Regions from separate parts of the Streptomyces sp. NPDC057099 genome, predicted to be linked through region 2. Evidence: riboswitches for the same ligand, from Rfam matches in the RefSeq annotation. Region 2 holds a riboswitch; each other region holds the start of a gene.
The links. Region 2 has a riboswitch for cobalamin ahead of ACFT4A_RS29700 (ribonucleoside-diphosphate reductase subunit alpha). Riboswitches for the same ligand answer to the same signal wherever they lie in the genome.
Positions count from the first base shown of each region.

Region 1: it holds a riboswitch for cobalamin, as region 2 does, so the genes downstream of both, metE (5-methyltetrahydropteroyltriglutamate--homocysteine S-methyltransferase) here and ACFT4A_RS29700 (ribonucleoside-diphosphate reductase subunit alpha) in region 2, are expected to answer to the same signal.
Region 3: it holds a riboswitch for cobalamin, as region 2 does, so the genes downstream of both, ACFT4A_RS16455 (prenyltransferase/squalene oxidase repeat-containing protein) here and ACFT4A_RS29700 (ribonucleoside-diphosphate reductase subunit alpha) in region 2, are expected to answer to the same signal.

Region 1 is NZ_JBHUTX010000008.1:193,760-200,545, reverse strand. Features, by position in the region: gene ACFT4A_RS14385 (maleylpyruvate isomerase N-terminal domain-containing protein) at 1-573, opposite strand, end outside; gene ACFT4A_RS14380 (FAD-binding dehydrogenase) at 781-2,574, shown strand; gene metE (5-methyltetrahydropteroyltriglutamate--homocysteine S-methyltransferase) at 2,621-4,954, opposite strand; cobalamin riboswitch at 5,120-5,341, opposite strand; gene ACFT4A_RS14370 (energy-coupling factor ABC transporter ATP-binding protein) at 5,369-6,220, opposite strand; gene cbiQ (cobalt ECF transporter T component CbiQ) at 6,217-6,786, opposite strand, start outside.
Region 2 is NZ_JBHUTX010000032.1:39,072-45,857, reverse strand. Features, by position in the region: gene ACFT4A_RS29715 (DUF3311 domain-containing protein) at 132-386, shown strand; gene mctP (monocarboxylate uptake permease MctP) at 383-2,011, shown strand; gene ACFT4A_RS29705 (GNAT family N-acetyltransferase) at 2,102-2,608, shown strand; cobalamin riboswitch at 2,644-2,800, shown strand; gene ACFT4A_RS29700 (ribonucleoside-diphosphate reductase subunit alpha) at 2,923-5,310, shown strand; gene ACFT4A_RS29695 (ribonucleotide-diphosphate reductase subunit beta) at 5,310-6,317, shown strand; gene ACFT4A_RS29690 (GlxA family transcriptional regulator) at 6,566-6,786, shown strand, end outside.
Region 3 is NZ_JBHUTX010000010.1:109,071-115,856, reverse strand. Features, by position in the region: gene ACFT4A_RS16470 (ABC transporter ATP-binding protein) at 1-1,387, opposite strand, end outside; gene ACFT4A_RS16465 (energy-coupling factor transporter transmembrane component T) at 1,384-2,493, opposite strand; gene ACFT4A_RS16460 (SCO2322 family protein) at 2,498-3,136, opposite strand; gene ACFT4A_RS16455 (prenyltransferase/squalene oxidase repeat-containing protein) at 3,133-4,341, opposite strand; cobalamin riboswitch at 4,454-4,593, opposite strand; gene ACFT4A_RS16450 (SAM-dependent methyltransferase) at 4,764-5,579, shown strand; gene ACFT4A_RS16445 (helix-turn-helix domain-containing protein) at 5,595-6,503, opposite strand; gene ACFT4A_RS16440 (nuclear transport factor 2 family protein) at 6,596-6,786, opposite strand, start outside.

The DNA.
Region 1 (6,786 bases), on a different contig from region 2:
CACCAGCAGCGCGTCCCGGTCGGTGAACGACGCGGGGAACGCGCTCCCCGCGATCCGCTCCAGCAGCTCGCGGGAGCGGGTGAGCCCCTCCGCCGGCGGCTGCTCCGCGTCCGGGAGGTGCGCGATCAGGTCGAGGTGGTGCAGCGTCCACTCCAGGACGTACGCCGAGAGATAGTCCGCCACGGTGAGGACCTCGTCGCGGGTGCCGACCCGGCCGGCCGGGTCGGCGAGCCGGGCGGCACGGCCGGCGGCGGAGCCGACGTCGTCCAAGTGGAACGTGAGCAGATGCGGATCCTCGTACGCGGCGGCGAGCCGGACGGTCAGCGCGTCGAGCGGGTCGTCACCGGTCGGCGGCCTGTCGGCGAGCTCCCAGTAGGTCACCGCGTCACGGGTCGGCTCCAGGTCGGACGGGGTGGCGAGGGTGATCAGGACGTCCTGGGCGTCGATGACGAGATGGCACACCAGGTCCCGCACCAGCCAGCCGGTACAGCCGGACGGCCGGGCGAAGTCCTCGTCGGCCAGGTCGGCGACCGCCGCGCGCAACGCCGTCCAGGAGCGTGAGAAGAGATCCACCTCGGCACCGTAGTGCGGTGCGGCGCGGGCGGACAAACGCATTTCGGGCGGTTGGTACGCCCTCGTGCCAACTCGTGAACCCTGCCCTCGAGTTCATAGGCGCAGGACTCTGGCGACCTCAAGAATTCCTGGGCTACCGTCGGTAACACCCCTGGTTGCCACAGGGGCCTCTCCCGACCCCTGCGCACCTCCTCCGGAAGGCGGCCCATGGAACACCCGTCAGAACCCGCCGCGTTCACCCGCCGCCGTGCCCTGACCGTCGCGGGCGGTGTGCTCGCCGGTGCCGCGCTCGCGCAGGCGACGTTCCCGGCCTTCGCGGCCGGAGCCGGAGCGTCGGACGCGGACGCCATCGTCATCGGCCACGGCCTCGCCGGGCTCGTCGCCACCGCCGAACTGGCCGCCGCCGGACGCAAGGTGCTGCTGCTCGACCAGGAGCCGGAGGCCGGTCTGGGCGGGCAGGCCTTCTGGTCCTTCGGCGGGCTGTTCTTCGTCGATTCCTCTGAGCAGCGGCTCATGGGCATCAAGGACTCGAAGGAACTGGCCTGGCAGGACTGGCTGGGCACGGCCGGCTTCGACCGTGGCATCACCGACCCGTCGGGCCAGGACCACTGGGCCCACAAGTGGGCCGAGGCGTACGTGGACTTCGCCTCGGGGGAGAAGCACTCCTGGCTCGCGGGGCTCGGGATGCAGTGGTTCCCGATCGTCGGCTGGGCCGAGCGCGGCGGTGGCCTCGCGGACGGGCACGGCAACTCCGTACCCCGCTTCCACGTCACCTGGGGCACCGGGCCCGCCGTGGTCGAGCCCTTCGAGAAGAAGGTGCGCGCCGCCGTCGAGGACGGCAAGGTGACGTTCAGGTTCCGCCACCGGGTGGACGACCTGATCGTCACGAACGGAGCCGTCACCGGCGTACGCGGAAAGGTCCTGGAGCCCAGCAGCGCGGCCCGCGGCAAGCCCAGCTCCCGCAAGGTCGTGGGCGACTTCGAACTGAACGCCCCCGTCGTGATCGTCACCTCGGGCGGCATCGGCGCCAACCACGACCTCGTCCGGCAGAACTGGCCCGCGCGCCTCGGCAAGCCCCCGAAGTCCATGATCACGGGCGTGCCCGCGCACGTGGACGGCCGGATGCTCGCGATCACCGAGAAGGCGGGCGGACGGATCGTCAACCCCGACCGCATGTGGCACTACACCGAGGGCCTGAAGAACTACGACCCGATCTGGCCCGACCACGGCATCCGCATCCTGCCCGGCCCGTCCTCCATGTGGTTCGACGCCACGGGCAAGCGCTTCTCCAGCCCCGACATCCCGGGCTACGACACGCTCCACACCCTCAAGTCGATCACCGACACCGGATACGACTACTCCTGGTTCGTCACGACCCAGAAGATCATCGCCAAGGAGTTCGCGCTCTCCGGCTCGGAGCAGAACCCGGACCTCACCGAGAAGAACGTCTGGAAGCTGCTGTCGCGCATCTGGCAGACCCCCGAGCCGATCGAGCGGTTCAAGGAGAAGGGCGAGGACTTCGTCGTCGCCACGACCCTGCCCGAACTCGTCGCCGGCATGAACAAACTGACGGGGGACGACCTGATCGACCTGGCCGGCCTGCAACGGCAGATCGAGGCCCGCGACCGCGAGATCGCCAACCCGTACACCAAGGACGCCCAGGTCATGGGCATCCGCAACGCCCTCGCCTACCCCGGCGACACCCTCAGCCGCACCGCCTCCGCCCACCGGATCCTGGACACCAGCGCAGGGCCGCTGATCGCCGTACGTCTCAACATCCTCACCCGCAAGACCCTCGGCGGCCTCCAGACCGACCTCTCCGGCCGCGTCCTGAACGCCTCCGGCAAGCCGATCAGCGGTCTGTACGCGGCCGGCGAGGTCGCCGGCTTCGGCGGCGGCGGCGTCCACGGCTACCGCTCCCTCGAAGGCACCTTCCTGGGCGGCTGCCTGTTCTCGGGCCGCGCGGCGGGCCGGGCGGCGGCGGCCGCGACGGCGACCTGACCCGACCGGGGGCGGGCCATGCCCGGCCCGCCCCCGGCCGCGAGCGTCAGGCGAGTCCGGGCCGCTCCCCGTCCAGTTCGGCGCGGACGGTCCGGGCCGCCGAGACCAGGTTCTCCAGGGACGCGCGGGTCTCGGTCCAGCCGCGGGTCTTCAGGCCGCAGTCGGGGTTGACCCACAGCCGCTCGGCGGGGATGGCCTGCAGGCCGGTGCGCAGCAGGTCGGCCGCCTCCTGTGCGCCCGGAACCCGCGGGGAGTGGATGTCGTAGACACCCGGCCCCGCCTCGCGCGGATAGCCGTGCGAGGCGAGTTCGCGGGCGACCTGCATATGGGAGCGGGCGGCCTCCAGGCTGATGACGTCCGCGTCGAGGTCGTCGATGGCCTGCACGATGTCGCCGAACTCGGCGTAGCACATGTGCGTGTGGATCTGCGTGTCCGGCCGCACCCCGGCCGTGCTGAGCCGGAAGGCCTCCGTGGCCCACGCCAGATACTCCGGCCGGTCGGCGGCACGCAGCGGCAGTGTCTCGCGCAGGGCGGGCTCGTCGACCTGGATGACCGACGTCCCGGCCGTCTCCAGGTCTCCCACCTCGTCGCGCAGGGCGAGGGCGACCTGCCGGGCCGTCTCGGCGAGCGGCTGGTCGTCGCGGACGAAGGACCAGGCGAGCATGGTGACCGGCCCGGTGAGCATGCCCTTGACCGGACGGTCCGTGAGGGACTGCGCGTACGTCGTCCAGCGCACGGTCATCGGCTCGGGGCGGGAGATGTCGCCGGCCAGGATCGGCGGGCGGACGTAGCGGGTGCCGTAGGACTGGACCCAGCCGTGCTGCGTGGCGAGGTAGCCGGTGAGCTGCTCGGCGAAGTACTGGACCATGTCGTTGCGTTCGGCCTCGCCGTGCACCAGGACGTCCAGACCGGCCTTCTCCTGGAAGGAGATCACCTCCTGGATCTCGGCCTTGATGCGCTCCTCGTAGCCGGCCGTGTCGATACGGCCCGACCGCAGGTCCGCCCGGGCGGTACGCACCTCACCGGTCTGCGGGAAGGAGCCGATCGTGGTCGTCGGCAGCAGGGGCAGACCGAGCCGGGCGCGCTGGGCGGCGGTTCGCTCGGCGTACGGCAGCGAGCGGCGGGCGTCCGCCCCGGACACCGCGGCCGTGCGGGCGCGGACCGCCGGGTCGCGGGTGATCGGGGAGTTCGCCCGGGAGGACAGGTCCGCCCGGTTCGCGGCGAGTTGCGCGCCGATCGTGTCGGTGCCCTGCGCGAGACCGCGCGCGAGGGTGACGATCTCGGCGGTCTTCTGCCGCGCGAAGGCGAGCCAGCGCAGGACCTGCGGCTCGATGTCCCGCTCCGCCCCCGTGTCCAGCGGCACGTGCAGGAGGGAGCAGGAGGCCGAGACGTCGACCCGGTCGGCCAGGCCGAGGAGCGTGCCGAGCCGGGAGAGCGAGGCCGCCAGGTCGTTGATCCAGATGTTGCGGCCGTTGACCACACCGGCGACCAGCCGCTTGCCCGGCAGACCGCCCACCGCCGCCAGATCGTCCAGGTTGGCCGCCGCCGACTCCGTGAAGTCCACCGCGAGTCCCTCGACCGGCGCCTTCGCCAGTACCGGCAGGGCGTTCCCGAGCCGGTCGAAGTACGAGGCCACCAGCAGCTTCGACCGGTCGGTGAGGGCTCCGAGGTCGCGGTAGGCACGCTCGGCGGCGTTCAGCTCGGCCGGGGTCCGGTCCTGGACCAGGGCAGGCTCGTCCAGCTGGACCCACTCGGCGCCCGCCGCGCGCAGGTCGGCGAGGACCTCTGCGTACACGGGCAGCAGCCGGTCCAGGAGCGTGAGCGGCTCGAAGTCGGCGGGCACACCCGGAGCGGGCTTGGCGAGAAGCAGATACGTGACGGGGCCGACGAGGACGGGGCGCGCGGTGTGGCCGAGCGCCAGCGCCTCGCGCAGCTCGGCGACCTGCTTGGCGGAGTCGGCGGTGAAGACCGTGTCCGGACCCAGCTCGGGCACCAGGTAGTGGTAGTTCGTGTCGAACCACTTGGTCATCTCCAGTGGCGCCACGTCCTGCGTGCCACGCGCCATGGCGAAGCAGCCGTCCAGGGCGTCCGCCGCGACGGCCTCCCGGTGACGGTCGGGGATCGCGCCGACCATGACGGTGGTGTCCAGGACGTGGTCGTAGAACGAGAAGTCGCCCGTCGGGACCTCGTCGATGCCGGCGTCGGCCAGCTGCCGCCAGTTCGAGGCGCGCAGGTCGGCGGCGGTGGCCCGGAGGGCGTCGGCGGTGACGCGGCCCTTCCAGTAGCCCTCGATCGCCTTCTTCAGTTCCCTGTTCTGTCCCTGGCGGGGGTAGCCGTACACGGTGGCCCGTGCTGCCGCGGCTGCGGGCTTGGTGGTCACGGAGATCTCCTTCGCGAGACGAATCCCTGAGATCCCGGCGACGGGACGAGAGCGCGAAGGGGTGACGAACCCGACGGAGTCGACCTCGCGCGGCACAGCGCGGTCGTTCGCCTGGTAAGTACGCCGACCCGCCCTCGAGGTCACCGGAATGTCCGCGCACGGATCGTCCGCGCGCGGGCAGTTGGCAGGTCTTCGGACTCGCGGGCACGTTCTCACCATGTGAGAACACCTACTGGCCGTCGCTTCCCGGGCCCTGCGTGGACCCAGTGCGTATGACGGCGGTCGTTCCCGCTCACCGCTGCGGGGCAGTCCCGGATTCCCACCGGGTTCCCTCTTGCGACGCATCCCGCCTGGCTGACGGGGCGAACCAGCTGCACCGCCAGCCTATACACGGTCAGGCCGCGGAAGCGACCCTCAGCCGCCGCTCACCGGCCGCCCCGCCGCCAGCGCGGCCAGCTCCTCCGGGGTGCGCGGACCGGGCGCCGACCCGGTCAACAGCCCCTGCGCGCGCAGGAGGTCCGCGGCGGCGGCACCCCACGGCAACCGCAGTCCCGCCTGCCGGAGGAGATCGGTCCGGGCCAGCGCCGTGGGCGCGGGGGCGAGGTGCACACCGTCCGGGGTGAGGAGCGCCGCGTCGTCGGCCCAGCGCAGGGCGAGATCGACGTCGTGGGTGGCCATCACCACCGTGGTGCCGCTCGCCCGCAGCCCGTCGAGCGTGGCCAGGAGCCGTTCCTGGCCGTCGGGGTCGAGTCCGGCCGTCGGCTCGTCGAGGATCAGGACACGGGGCCGCATGGCGACCGCGCCCGCGATGGCGGTCCGCTTGCGCTGCCCGTAGGAGAGCAGATGGGTGGGCCGGTCGGCCAGGGCGCCGATGTCCAGGGCGGCGAGCGACTCCGCCACCCGCGCCCGTACCTCCGTGTCGGACAGCCCGAGGTTCAGCGGCCCGAACGACACGTCCTGCTCGACGGACGCCGCGAACAGCTGGTCGTCAGGGTCCTGCACCACGAGCTGGACGGTCGTCCGCAGCCGGGTCAGGCCCTTGCGGTCGTACGTCACCGGCTGCCCGTCGACCGTCAACCGCCCCTCGTGCGGCCGCAGTCCGCCGCTGAGCAGCCGCATCAGCGTGGTCTTGCCGCTGCCGTTGCGGCCGAGCAGCGCGAGCGCCCGCCCCTCGCGGATCTCGAAGTCGAGGCCGCTGAGCACGGCCGGGCCGTCCTCGTAGGCGAAGGACGCGCCCCGCAGGGCGACGAGGGCGGGCTCGCTCATGTCAGCGGCCTTTCCAGTACGAAGGTGAGGACGGCCAGTGCCGCGAGGAGCGCGCAACTGGCGACCGTGAAGCGGACGGAGACGCGGGCCTCGGGCACCAGGACACGCAGGGTCCCGTCGTAGCCGCGCCCGGCGAGACCCGCCTGGAGGCGGGCCGCCCGGTCGAAGGCCCGGACGAACGCGGTCGCGCCGAGCCCGCCCAGCGAACGCCAGGCGGCGGCCCGCGTGGTGTGCCCGAGCCGGGCTGCCTGCGCGTCACGGATCCGGCGCACGGAGTCAAGCAGCAGAAAGCTCATGCGGTACGTCACGAGCGCGACATCGACGACCGGCGCCGGGACGCCGGCCCGGACCAGGCGCGGCAGCAGGTCGGACATGGGTGTGGTGAAGGCGAACAGCAGCACCCCGAGGGAGGCCGCCGAGGTGCGCAGCAGCAACTCCCCGGCCCGCAGCGGCCCGTCGTCCGCGAGGGAGACGAAGCCCTCCGGCCCGCCGACCTGGACGAGCAGTGTGAGGGCACCGGTCACGCAGAAGCCCAGCGGCACCCGGTAGGCCCGCCACAGCCTGCG
Region 2 (6,786 bases):
CCGCGGACCGCTGGTCGGCCCGGGTTTCTATTGGGTACCGCATTGCGGACGAGGGGTTCCGTTCCCGCCGCACCCTGACCTAGATTGCCTGCGCATTACACAGGTGATCACTGAGGGGACGGAGTCGCTGGATGTCGCAAGCCCCAGAAGCCAGTAGAGGGCCGGTGGTGACGCCGATGCGGGTCGTCATCGCCCTCTGCCTCGTAGCGCCCTTCGTGGCCATGCTGTGGGTCGGCTCGTACGCCAAGACCGACCCGGCCTTCATCGGGATCCCGTTCTTCTACTGGTACCAGATGGCGTGGGTGCTCATCTCCACCGCGCTGACGATGACCGCGTACAAGCTGTGGCAGCGTGACCAGCGCGCCCGTAAGGAAGGTGCGCGGTGAAGGACGGCGTGAACGGCGTCGCACTCGCCGTCTTCATCTTCTTCTTCCTGCTCGTCACGGTCATGGGCTTCCTGGCCTCGCGATGGCGCAAGGCCGAGAACGAGAACAGCCTCGACGAGTGGGGCCTGGGCGGCCGGTCGTTCGGCACCTGGGTCACCTGGTTCCTGCTCGGCGGCGACCTGTACACGGCGTACACCTTCGTGGCCGTACCGGCGGCGATCTACGCGGCGGGCGCGGCCGGCTTCTTCGCGGTGCCGTACACGATCCTGGTCTACCCGCTGATCTTCACCTTCCTCCCCCGCCTGTGGTCGGTCTCCCACAAGCACGGGTACGTGACGACGTCCGACTTCGTGCGCGGCCGCTTCGGCTCCAAGGGCCTGTCGCTGGCCGTGGCCGTCACCGGCATCCTCGCGACCATGCCGTACATCGCGCTCCAGCTCGTCGGCATCCAGGCCGTGCTGGACGTGATGGGCGTCGGCGGCGGCGAGGACACCAACTGGTTCATCAAGGACCTGCCGCTGCTGATCGCGTTCGGCGTGCTGGCGGCCTACACGTACTCCTCGGGCCTGCGGGCCCCGGCGCTGATCGCCTTCGTCAAGGACACCCTGATCTACATCGTCATCGCGGTGGCGATCATCTACATCCCGATCAAGCTGGGCGGCTTCGACGAGATCTTCGCCAGGGCGGGCGACGCGTACAGCCAGACCAACCCGGCTACGGGCGCGCCGCGCGGTGCGCTGGTGCCGCCGGAGGCGGGGCAGTGGACGTACGCCACGCTGGCGCTCGGCTCGGCGCTCGCGCTGTTCATGTACCCGCACTCGATCACGGCGACGCTGTCCTCGCGCAGCCGTGAGGTGATCCGCCGCAACACCACCATCCTGCCGCTGTACTCGCTGATGCTGGGTCTGCTCGCGCTGCTCGGCTTCATGGCGATCGCGGCCGGGATCAAGGTGCAGAACGGGCAGCTGGCGATCCCGCAGCTCTTCGAGACGATGTTCCCGGACTGGTTCGCCGGCGTGGCGTTCGCGGCGATCGGCATCGGAGCGCTCGTGCCGGCGGCCATCATGTCCATCGCGGCCGCGAACCTCTTCACCCGCAACATCTACAAGGACTTCATCAAGCCGGACGCCACGCCGGCGCAGGAGACCAAGGTCTCCAAGCTGGTCTCCCTGCTGGTGAAGGTGGGCGCGCTGGCCTTCGTCCTCACCATGGACAAGACCGTCGCCATCAACTTCCAGCTGCTGGGCGGCATCTGGATCCTGCAGACCTTCCCGGCCCTGGTCGGCGGCCTGTTCACCCGCTGGTTCCACCGCTGGGCGCTGCTCGCGGGCTGGGCGGTCGGCATGATCTACGGAACGGCCGCCGCGTACGGGGTCGCCTCGCCGACCCAGAAGCACTTCGGCGGCTCCTCGAAGGAGATCCCCGGCATCGGTGAGATCGGCTACATCGGCCTCACGGCGTTCGTGCTGAACGTGGTGGTGACGGTGGTCCTCACCTTCGTCCTGAAGGCCCTCAAGGCCCCCGACGGCATCGACGAGACCAAGCCGGAGGACTACACCGCCGACGCGGGCGACCCGGGGGTCCAGGTCGAGCTCCCGCCCGCCACCGCGGGCTCCGCCCACTAGGAACGACTCGAACCGACTGGGCACGTACGCCCGCAGCGGGCCGCCGGTGATCGACCACCCCGGCGGCCCGCTCTCGTACACACTCACGCCATGGACACTCTGATCCGGCGCGTGCAACCCACCGAGTACGGCCCCCTCGGCGAGCTGACGGCCCACGCCTACCTCACCGACGGGCTCCTCGACTTCGGCCAGAGCGACGAGTACCTCCACGAACTGCGGGACGTCGCCAAACGGGCGGCCGCGGCCGACGTCCTGGTCGCCGTCGAGAACGACACCCTCCTCGGCGGCGTCACCTTCGTACCGTCCGGCGGCCCCATGGCCGACATAGCCGGCCCGGGAGAGGCCGAGATACGGATGCTCGCGGTCTCGCACGCCGCCCGCGGCCGCGGCACCGGTGAGGCCCTCGTGCGCGCCTGCGTCGACCGCGCACGGGCCACGCCCGGCTGCCTGCGCATCGTGCTGTCGACCCAGCGCACCATGCGCACAGCCCACCGCATCTACGAACGCCTGGGTTTCACCCGCACTCCCGAGCGGGACTGGAAGCCGATCCCGCACCTGGCGGACATCACTCTCCTCACCTACCAGTTGACACTCTGAAACCAGCGCGACACAACATCTGGGGGTGTCACCCGAACCCAGCACAAGATGTATGCTCGTGCTCGCTGTCGCCGCAGGGGAATCCGGTGCGAATCCGGAACTGTCCCGCAACGGTGTACTTGTGCGTATCCGCCCTCAAAGCGGAGCGCGCACGCTTCAGTCCGAGGACCTGCCGACAGCGCGCCCGGCCGTCCGGCCGGGGTGCCCTGACGTCCGGGCCTCGTGGAATGGGCCGGTGGACGCGACGCCGTGTGCGCTCGTGTGCTGCCCCCTGCCCTGCGCGAGGCCCCTTGCCGAGCGAGGGAGAGCCCCACGTGACCATCGCGCCAGCCGAACCGGTCTCAGCTGCCGAAGAAGAGCACGACGGTCCCGGTGCCGCGCTGCTGCGGACCCTGACCGAGCTGACCGCCGATCTCCCCGACGCCGACCCGGGCCGGGTCGCCGCCGCCGCGTTGCGCGGCCGGTCCGCGCGGGGGGCCGTGCAGGAGGTCATCGCGGAGCTGCGCGAGCTCGCGACGGAGTCGGCCGCGGGCCTCATCTCCGAGGACCCGGCCTACTCCCGGCTGGCCGCCCGTCTGCTGACGATCGGCATCCGTGAAGAGGCCGCCTCGCAGGGTGTCACGTCTTTCACCGAGTCCGTCGCGGTCGGCCACCGCGAGGGTCTGATCGCCGACCGGACCGCCGAGTTCGTGCGCCTGCACGCCGCCCGGCTCGACGCGCTGATCGACCGGGCCGCCGACGACCGCTTCGGCTACTTCGGCCTGCGGACGCTGCACAGCCGCTACCTGCTCCGCCACCCGATCACCCGCAAGGTCGTCGAGACGCCCCAGCACTTCATGCTGCGCGTCGCCGCCGGCCTCGCCGAGGACGACACGGCACAGTCCGTCGACGAGGTCGCCGCGCTCTACGGGCTCATGAGCCGGCTCGACTACCTCCCCTCCTCCCCCACCCTCTTCAACTCCGGCACCCGGCACCCCCAGATGTCGTCCTGCTACCTCCTGGACTCCCCGAAGGACGAGCTGGACTCGATCTACGACCGGTACCACCAGGTGGCGCGGCTGTCGAAGCACGCGGGCGGCATCGGGCTGTCGTACTCCCGTATCCGTTCCCGCGGTTCGCTGATCCGCGGCACCAACGGCCACTCCAACGGCATCGTCCCGTTCCTGAAGACCCTCGACGCCTCGGTCGCCGCCGTGAACCAGGGTGGCCGCCGCAAGGGCGCCGCCGCGGTGTACCTGGAGACCTGGCACTCCGACATCGAGGAGTTCCTGGAGCTGCGCGACAACACCGGTGAGGACGCCCGCCGTACGCACAACCTGAACCTCGCGCACTGGGTGCCGGACGAGTTCATGCGGCGGGTCAACGCCGACGGGCCGTGGTCGCTGTTCTCCCCCTCGGACGTGCCCGAGCTGGTCGACCTGTTCGGCGAGGAGTTCGACGCCGCGTACCGGGAGGCCGAGGCGAAGGGCCTGGCGCGGAAGACCCTGCCCGCCCGTGAGCTGTACGGCCGCATGATGCGCGCCCTGGCGCAGACCGGCAACGGCTGGATGACCTTCAAGGACGCCGCCAACCGCACCGCCAACCAGACGGCCGAGCCGGGCCACGTCGTCCACTCCTCCAACCTCTGCACGGAGATCCTGGAGGTCACCGACGACGGGGAGACGGCGGTCTGCAACCTGGGGTCGGTCAACCTCGGCGCCTTCGTCGACCGGGCCCGCGGGGACATCGACTGGGAGCGGCTGGACGAGACCGTCCGTACGGCCGTGACCTTCCTCGACCGTGTCGTGGACATCAACTTCTACCCGACCGAGCAGGCGGGCCGCTCCAACGCCCGCTGGCGTCCGGTCGGCCTCGGGGCCATGGGCCTGCAGGACGTCTTCTTCAAGCTGCGCCTGCCCTTCGACTCGCCCGAGGCCAAGGCGCTCTCCACCCGGATCGCCGAGCGCGTCATGCTCGCCGCGTACGAGGCCTCCGCCGACCTGGCCGAGCGCAACGGCCCGCTGCCGGCCTGGGAGAAGACCCGTACGGCCCGGGGCGTGCTGCACCCCGACCACTACGACGTGGAGCTGACCTGGCCCGAGCGCTGGGCGGCCCTGCGCGAGCGCATCGCCGCGACCGGCATGCGCAACTCCCTGCTCCTCGCCATCGCGCCCACGGCCACCATCGCCTCCATCGCGGGCGTGTACGAGTGCATCGAGCCGCAGGTGTCCAACCTGTTCAAGCGCGAGACGCTGTCGGGTGAGTTCCTCCAGGTCAACTCCTACCTGGTGGACGAGCTCAAGCGGCTCGGCGTGTGGGACGCCCGCAGCCGGGAGGCACTGCGCGAGGCCAACGGCTCGGTGCAGGAGTTCGCCTGGATCCCCGCGGACGTACGGGCGCTCTACCGCACGGCGTGGGAGGTCCCGCAGCGCGGTCTGATCGACATGGCGGCGGCCAGGACCCCGTTCCTGGACCAGTCCCAGTCCCTGAACCTCTTCATGGAGACGCCGACCATCGGCAAGCTCTCCTCGATGTACGCGTACGCCTGGAAGGCCGGGCTGAAGACGACGTACTACCTGCGCTCGCGCCCGGCGACCCGCATCGCCCGCGCCGCCCGGGCCCAGGCGCAGCCTGAGAAGACCATCCCCGTGCAGCAGACGGCCGACCCCGACGCGGTCGCCTGCTCCCTGGAAAACCCCGAGTCCTGCGAGGCCTGCCAGTAATGACCACCCAGAATCTCCTCGACCCCGGCTTCGAGCTCACCCTGCGTCCCATGCGCTACCCGGACTTCTACGAGCGCTACCGGGACGCCATCAAGAACACCTGGACCGTGGAGGAGGTCGACCTCCACTCGGACGTCGCCGACCTCGCCAAGCTGTCCCCGATGGAGCAGCACCTGATCGGCCGGCTGGTCGCCTTCTTCGCGACGGGCGACTCGATCGTCGCGAACAACCTGGTGCTGACGCTGTACAAGCACATCAACTCCCCCGAGGCGCGGCTCTACCTGAGCCGGCAGCTTTTCGAGGAGGCCGTGCACGTCCAGTTCTATCTGACGCTGCTGGACACCTATCTCCCGGACCCGGAGGACCGCGCCGCCGCGTTCGACGCGGTGGAGAACATCCCCTCCATCCGCGAGAAGGCCGGGTTCTGCTTCAAGTGGATGGACTCGGTGGAGAAGCTGGACCGGCTGGAGACCCAGTCCGACCGCCGCCGCTTCCTGCTGAACCTGATCTGCTTCGCCGCGTGCATCGAGGGCCTGTTCTTCTACGGCGCCTTCGCCTACGTCTACTGGTTCCGCAGCCGGGGCCTGCTGCACGGCCTGGCCACCGGCACCAACTGGGTGTTCCGCGACGAGACGATGCACATGTCCTTCGCCTTCGAGGTGGTCGACACCGTCCGCAAGGAGGAGCCGGAGCTCTTCGACGACCAGCTCGAGCAGCAGGTCACGGACATGCTGCGGGAGGCCGTCGAGGCCGAGCTGCAGTTCGCGCGCGACCTGTGCGGTGACGGCCTCCCGGGCATGAACACCGAGTCGATGCGGCAGTACCTGGAGTGCGTCGCCGACCAGCGGCTCAGCCGGCTCGGCTTCGCTCCGGTGTACGGCTCCGAGAACCCCTTCTCCTTCATGGAGCTCCAGGGCGTTCAGGAGCTGACCAACTTCTTCGAGCGCCGTCCCTCGGCGTACCAGGTGGCGGTGGAGGGCACCGTCGACCTGGACGAGGAGTTCTGAGCCCGCTCGCTCTCCCTGACCTCCTGGGCCTCCCTGATCTGACGGTCGACGCGCCTGTCGCGCGCGATGCCGATCACTGACGGGAGGACCAGGAGGACCAGCGTCCCGAGTACGAAGATCATTGCGATGAGTGTCTGTGCCTGGTTCGTTTCCATGGACACCACTGTCGCGCCGATGACTCCTTACCGTCAGTGGCAGTACTGCCGTAGACCCTCGAATTACTGCCACGGGCGAGGCACACTGGAGACATGCTCCAGAACGTGGCCGTCGTCCTGCTCGACGGCGTGAATCCCTTCGAACTGGGTGTGGTGTGCGAGGTCTTCGGCACCGACCGCAGCGACGACGGCCTGCCGGTCTACGATTTCGCGGTCGCCTCGGCCGAGGGCCCGGCGCTGCGCATGAACTCGGGCGTCTCCCTCCAGGTCGAGCACGGCTTGGAGCGGCTGGAGACGGCCGATCTGATCGCGGT
Region 3 (6,786 bases), on a different contig from region 2:
CACCGGCCAGGCGGGCCTTCGCCGCGTAGTCCAGGCCTCGGGTGGGCTCGTCCAGCAGGAGCAGCGGGGGGCGGGCGGTCAGTACGACGGACAGGGCCAGGGCGAGGCGCTGGCCCTCCGAGAGGTCCCGGGGGTGGGTGTCGTCGGTGACGCCCGGGAGCAGTTCGGTGACCAGGGCTCGGCAGGTGCCGGGTGCTGCTCGCGCGTCCTGGTCGGCTGCCGTGCACTCTGCGGCGACGGTGTCGGCGTAGAGCAGGTCGCGGGGTTCCTGGGGGACGAGGCCTACCTTGCGGACGAGGTCCTTGGGGGGTGTGCGGTGGGGGGTGGCTTCGCCGAGTTTGACGGTTCCTGAGGTGGGGGTGATGAGGCCGACGAGGGAGTTGAGGAGGGTGGATTTTCCGGCGCCGTTGCGGCCCATGAGGGCGATGGTTTCGCCGGGGGTGATGGTGAGGTCGATGTGGGTCAGGGCTTGGATTCGGGCGCGGGTTACGGAGAGGGCTTGGACTTCGGCTGTGGATTGTTTGTTGGTGCGGGTTGGTTGTGGCTGGTCGCGCAGGTCCCCGCGCCCCTTAGGGGCGAGCTGGTGCTGTAGGTCTTTGGCCCGGCGGCGTGCGTCACGGACCGTCAGGGGGAGGGGAGACCAGTGGGCCAGGCGGCCCAATGCCACCACCGGCGGATACACCGGGGACACCGCCATCACCTCGGCCGGGGGGCCGACGATCGGGGACGCGCCCGGGGCCGGGAGCAGGGCGACCTGGTCGGCGTACTGGATGACTCGTTCCAGGCGGTGTTCGGCCATGAAGACCGTGGTGCCGAGGTCGTGGACGAGGCGCTGGAGGACGGCCAGGACCTCTTCGGCTGCTGCGGGGTCGAGCGCGGAGGTCGGTTCGTCGAGGACCAGGACGCTGGGGTGCGGGGTGAGGACCGAGCCGATGGCGACGCGCTGCTGCTGGCCGCCGGAGAGGGTGGCGATGGGGCGGTTGCGGAGGTCGGCGAGGCCGAGGAGGTCGAGGGTCTCCTCGACGCGGCGGCGCATCACGTCGGGGGCGAGGCCCAGGGACTCCATGCCGTAGGCGAGTTCGTCCTCGACGGTGTCGGTCACGAAGTGGGCGAGCGGGTCCTGGCCCACCGTGCCGACGACGTCGGCGAGTTCGCGGGGCTTGTGGGTGCGGGTGTCGCGTCCGGCCACCGTGACCCTGCCGCGCAGGGTGCCGCCGGTGAAGTGCGGAACGAGCCCGCTGACCGCGCCCAGGACGGTGGACTTGCCGACGCCGGAGGGACCGGCCAGGAGGACGAGTTCGCCCTCGGGGACCTCGAAGTCGATGCCCTGGACGGTGGGTTCGGAGGCACCGTCGTAGGTGACGGAGACGTCCTCGAAGCGGATCACGACGGTTCCTTGGGCTCGGGGGCGACGAACGCGGGCAGCAGGCCGAGGAGGATCGCCGCCGCGGGCCAGACGGGGAGCGTGGGGGCCACGAGCGGCACCACGCCGGGGTGCAGGGCCGCGGGCTCCCGGACGGCGGCGAGCACGAGCAGCGCGGCGACGGCCACGCCCGAGGCGACGACCAGCAGGGCACGCACGTCCCAGCGGTCCGGGCGGTACCGGGTGCGCAGCGACCGTCTGCCGCCGAGCCGGAGACCCGCGAGAGCGGCGGCGAGGCCGACGAGGAGGACGGGCATGCCGTAGGCGGCGCCCTCGGCGGTGAGCAGGCCGTACGTTCCGGCGCAGACGCCGAGCAGGCCGCCGAGGGTGAGGGCGGCGGTGGTGCGGTGGACCGCGGCCGGGACCTGGGCGGTACGGCCGTAGCCGCGCGCGTCCATCGCCGCGGCCAGGGACACCGAGCGCTCCAACGCGCCCTCCAGGACCGGCAGACCCACCTGCAGCAGGCCCCGGACGCCCTTGTCCGGGCGGCCGCGCAGCCGGCGGGCGGCGCGCAGGCGCTGGACGTCGGCGATGAGGTTCGGCGCGAAGGTGAGGGCGACGACGACCGCCACCCCCATCTCGTACAGGGCGCCCGGGAGGGACTTGAGGAGGCGGGAGGGGTTGGCGAGGGCGTTCGCGGCGCCGACGCAGATGAGCAGGGTGGCCAGTCTCAGACCGTCGTACAGCGCGAAGGTGAGGGCCTCGGCCGTGACCTCGCCGCCGAGGCGGATGCCCTGAGCCCAGTCGGGGAGGGGCACCTCGGGGAGCGTGACGAGGGTGTGCGTGCCGGGGATGGGGGAGCCGAGGACGATCGCGAAGAGGAGCCGGATGACCAGGACGGCGAGGGCGAGTTTGACGAAGGCGCCGTAGGAACGGGACCAGGGGGTCGGGGGGCGGCAGGTCGCCACGACGTAGGCGGAGACCGCGATGAGGAGGCACAGGAGCAGGGGGTTGGTGGTGCGGGTGGCCGCGGTGCCGAGAGAGAGGGACCAGAGCCACCAGGCGCCGGGGTGCAGGGCTGCTCGGCGCGGGCGCTGGGGGCGTGCCGGGCCTTGGCCGATCCGGTCCATGCTGCTAAGCCTGGTCACGCCGCCGTACCTGCCAGATCGCCGCCGCCCCCAGTGCCGTCACCACGGCGATGCCCGCCAGCAGGCCCAGGGACGGGCCGTCGTCGTCGGACGTGTCCTTCTTCGCCGCCGGTGTCGACTCCCGGGAGCTCGCCACCTGCTCGCCGCAGCCCTTCTCCGGGTAGCCCGAGATCGCGCACAGCAGGGCGTTCGTGTCGTAGCGCAGGGGCTTGGCGACACTCGCGAGGGCCTCTGCCGTGGTCGCGTCGGGGGAGACCCGGGCGCAGGCCGTCCGGGCGGGGGGCGGGGTCTCGCCCTGGGGGGCGTCCGTCTTCGTGCCGGGGTCGATGACGAGCGCCACGCGCTTCTTGCCGTCCTGCGCGGGTGTCTTCGCGCAGATGGTCTCGAAGTCGGCCGTGCCGCGCGGCCGGGCCGCCTCGGAGGAGTCCTCGCTCACCGCGAAGCGGAAGCCCTGGACGTCGCCGTCCGAGGGGCGGGCCATGGACGGGCCCTGGGTGGCGTAGACCCAACGGTCGCCTTCGCGGTCCCAGAACGACCAGTACCGGTAGCCGGCGGCCTGGGCCTGGCCCGCGCCCGCGATCAGCAGGAGCGAGGCCAGGAGGAGGAGAGCGGCCCGGCGGATCACGACTGCTGCCTCTTCTTACGGCCGGTGAAGAGGAAGCCGATGCCGATACCGGCGACGAGGCAGACCCCGACGTACCACCAGACGCCGAAGAAGCCCGACCCCGAGTCGTCCTTCTCGTCGGTCGCCGAGGGCTGTTCGGGGGCCTGCGGGGCCGGGCCCGTCGTGTTGAGCTGCTTCACCAGGTCCGTGCCGCCGAAGTCACGCGGGTTCGCGCCCGTCGCGTGGGCGGCGAAGATCAGCTGGGCGTAGGCGGCGGGGCCGCCCTGCTCGGCCCAGGAGGCGGAGTTCTTCTCCAGCCACCGCACGGACTTCTCGGCCTGCGCGGTCTCGCCCTGGGCGGCGAGTGCCACGACCGCGTCGGCGGTGTTGCCGTGGTCGGGCTGGGGGTCCGCGCCGGCGAGGGCGGAGGTGAGGTGGTTGTCGTCCTTGGCGAGGGTCTGCGTGAGGTACGCGGCGCCGTTGTCGGCGGCCTGCTGCGGCGTGGAGGGGTCCGCGCACGTGGCGTCGGACTTCTTGCCCTCCTCCACGACCATGCCCTTGCCCAGGGCGCCGAGGACACCGGCCGCCGTGGCGTCCGCGTTGGCGGCCAGCTTGCCCTTCTTGTCGGGCTGGAACGCGAAGGCGCCGTCGTCGTCCCCGCCGCAGGGGAGGGCGAGCTTCAGCAGGGCGTCGTCGGGTGACTTGCCGCCCTTCTCGACCTGGTCCGGCTTCTCACCGGCGGCGGCGAGCGCGCCGATGACGACGGACGTGGAGTTGGTGTCGCTGGCGCCGCCGGGCGCGTAGCCCCAGCCGCCGTCCTTGTTCTGTACGGACTTCAGCCAGCCGACGGCCTTGTCGGTGACGGCGTCCTGTCCGCCGAGCGCGGCGAGGGCCTGGACGGCGGCGGACGTGGCGTTGGTGTCGAGCATGGTCTTGGCGTCGCACGCGGCGGCGGGGTCGGGACGGTACGCGGCGAACCCGCCGTCCGCGCACTGCTGCCCGACCAGCCACGTGATGGACTTGGCGGCGGGCTTCTCACCCACCGTGTCCTGGGCGAGAAGGGCGAGCGACTGGCGCCAGACGCCGTCGAACTTGGGGTCCTTGTCGCCGTACAGGGCGGAGGGGAACGCCTGGGACGGAGTCGGTGACGGTGCGGCGGCGGCCGGCGTGGCCGCGCCGATCACGGTGGCGGCGGCCAGGACGGCGGCGCTGCGGCGGACGTTCATGATCGGCGGGTGCCTCTCCCTGTGAGGGAGCCGGGCAGCACGGGACACCCCGGCGGCTCGGCTCCGTATACCTCGACGGTGCCGTGCACCGGCAGGCGCCGGGCACATGAGCCGGTCACGATCCGTACGGGGCGATCCGGCTTCCGCCTGGCAGGGCGGTCCACGGTTGCGGGTCAGCGCCGGAATTGCACCGGCTTCTCCCTGTACGGGTGATGACGACCCGCCTACTGTACCCGGAAGTAGCAAAACGGCCGAGAGTACCTTGCTGAGTCTCGTCCGGCCGAAAGCCCTGCGGCGTCGGGCCGGCAATCCGACCGTGAGCCGCCGTGAGGTCGAACTGCTGCACCACGCTGAGGAGTTGATCCTGTCCGTGAGGCAAAACGGGTTAACGTGAAGCTCCACGACCACACGCAGGAGCGTCCATGACTGATCAGGTGGAGAACTCCGAGCAGGAGCCGCTCTCCAAGATCGATACCTCGGTTCCGCACTCGGCCCGGATCTGGAACTACTGGCTGGGCGGGAAGGACAACTACGAAGTCGACCGTGTGGCCGGTGACGCGTTCCGCGAGATCTTCCCCGGGATCGAGACCGGGGCCCGCGCCGCCCGCTACTTCCTCGCCCGCGCCGTACGCCATCTCGCCGCCGAAGAGGGCATCCGCCAGTTCCTGGACATCGGCACCGGGCTGCCCAACGTGGACAACACCCACCAGATCGCCCAGCGGGTGGCCCCGGAGAGCCGGATCGTCTACGTCGACAACGACCCCCTGGTGCTGGCCCACGCCCGCGCGCTGCTCACCAGCACACCGGAAGGCGTCACCAACTACGTCGACGCCGACCTGCGCAAGCCGAGCACGATCGTCCGGGAAGCCGGGAAGACCCTGGACTTCGACCAGCCCGTCGCACTCATGCTGATGGGCATCCTCGGCCATATCGAGGACCACGACGAGGCCCGCGAGATCGTGCGGCAGCTGGTGGACGCGCTGCCCTCCGGCAGCTATCTGGTGCAGTACGACTCCACCGACACCAGCGAGGACTACCTCCGGGCCATCGGGCAGTACAACGACGGCGGCTCGATCCCGTACATCCTGCGCAGCCCCGAGCAGATCGCCCGCTACTTCGACGGTCTGGAGCTGCTGGAGCCGGGCGTCACGTCCTGCTCGCGCTGGCGTCCCGACGCCGAGGCCCTGGGCCTGCCGGCGGAGGTGCACCAGTACGGCGGTGTCGCCCTCAAGCGCTGAACTCCCCGAGGGTGCTCAGGTCTCCTGAAGTATCCGGTGCAGGATGGTCGGAGTCTCGTCCGGTGACTCGGCTTCGACCACCAGCCGGTTCATGGCATCCCAGTAGCGCTCGATGTCGGCCGGCCGGTCGGGATAGAGCGCGGTGGTGAGCTGCTCGAGGTAGACCATGTCGGGCAACTGGCCGCCGGGCAGCCGCAGGATGGTGACCGGACCGCCCTCCGCGGCATGCCCGCCGGAGCGGAACGGCAGGATCTGGACGGTGACCTGCGGCAGCCGGCAGATCTCGATGAGATGTCTGAGCTGGGCGCGCATCACGGCCGGCCCGCCCACCGGGCGCCGCAGCGCCGCCTCGTCGATCACCACCCAGAGCTGGGCCGTGCCCGGCTGCCGGTGCAGGATCCGCTGCCGGGTCATCCGGAGCGCCACCCGGCGGTCGGTTTCGCGCGCGCCGGCGTCAGGGTGGACGAGCCGGACGGCGGCACGCGCGTAGTCGGGGGTCTGGAGCAGCTCGGGAACGCGCTGTATCTGGTAGCAGCGGATGACGCTCGCCGCCTGCTCGGCCCCGAGGTAGCTCTGCGTCCAGGAGGGCACCACGTCGCTGTAGTACTGCCACCAGGCGTGGGTGTTGGCCTGTTCGGCCAGCGCCAGCAGCGTGGCGCGCTCGGCCTCGTCCGTGACGCCGTAGAACGTGAGCAGGTCGGAGACGTCCCGCAGCTTGAACCCGTGGCGCCCGGCCTCCATGCGGCTGATCTTGGAGGGGGAGGCGCGGATGACCTCGCCCGCCTCCGCCCTGCCGATGCCTTGCGCGTCCCGCAGCCTGCGCAGCCGGGCGCCCAGCGCGAGCCGAGGCACCATGGGCCCGGCCGATCTCCCGTCCAGGACTCCGCTGAAGGGCGATGTACGAGCGGCCTCTTCGGTGCCCATGGGCATGTCTCCTTGCGGTGGTGCGCAACGCCGCGCGCGTGGGGGCGCCGCGGCTCGTTCATCCTAGAGGCCCTGCCCTCAGGCCATCCGGCTTATGCCGAAGGCGAGTTCGGCCGCGGAGTGGGACCGCCGAAGGGCAGGTGAAGAGTCCGGGAGGCGAGCAGCCAGGTGCCGTCGGCCCGGTGGAAGACGTCCTCGTAGTGCCCGACCTGGACCGGAGGCCCGGGAGGGACGATGCCGCCGTCGTAGCCGTCGACGCGGTACGTCGTGAAGTACGAGACCG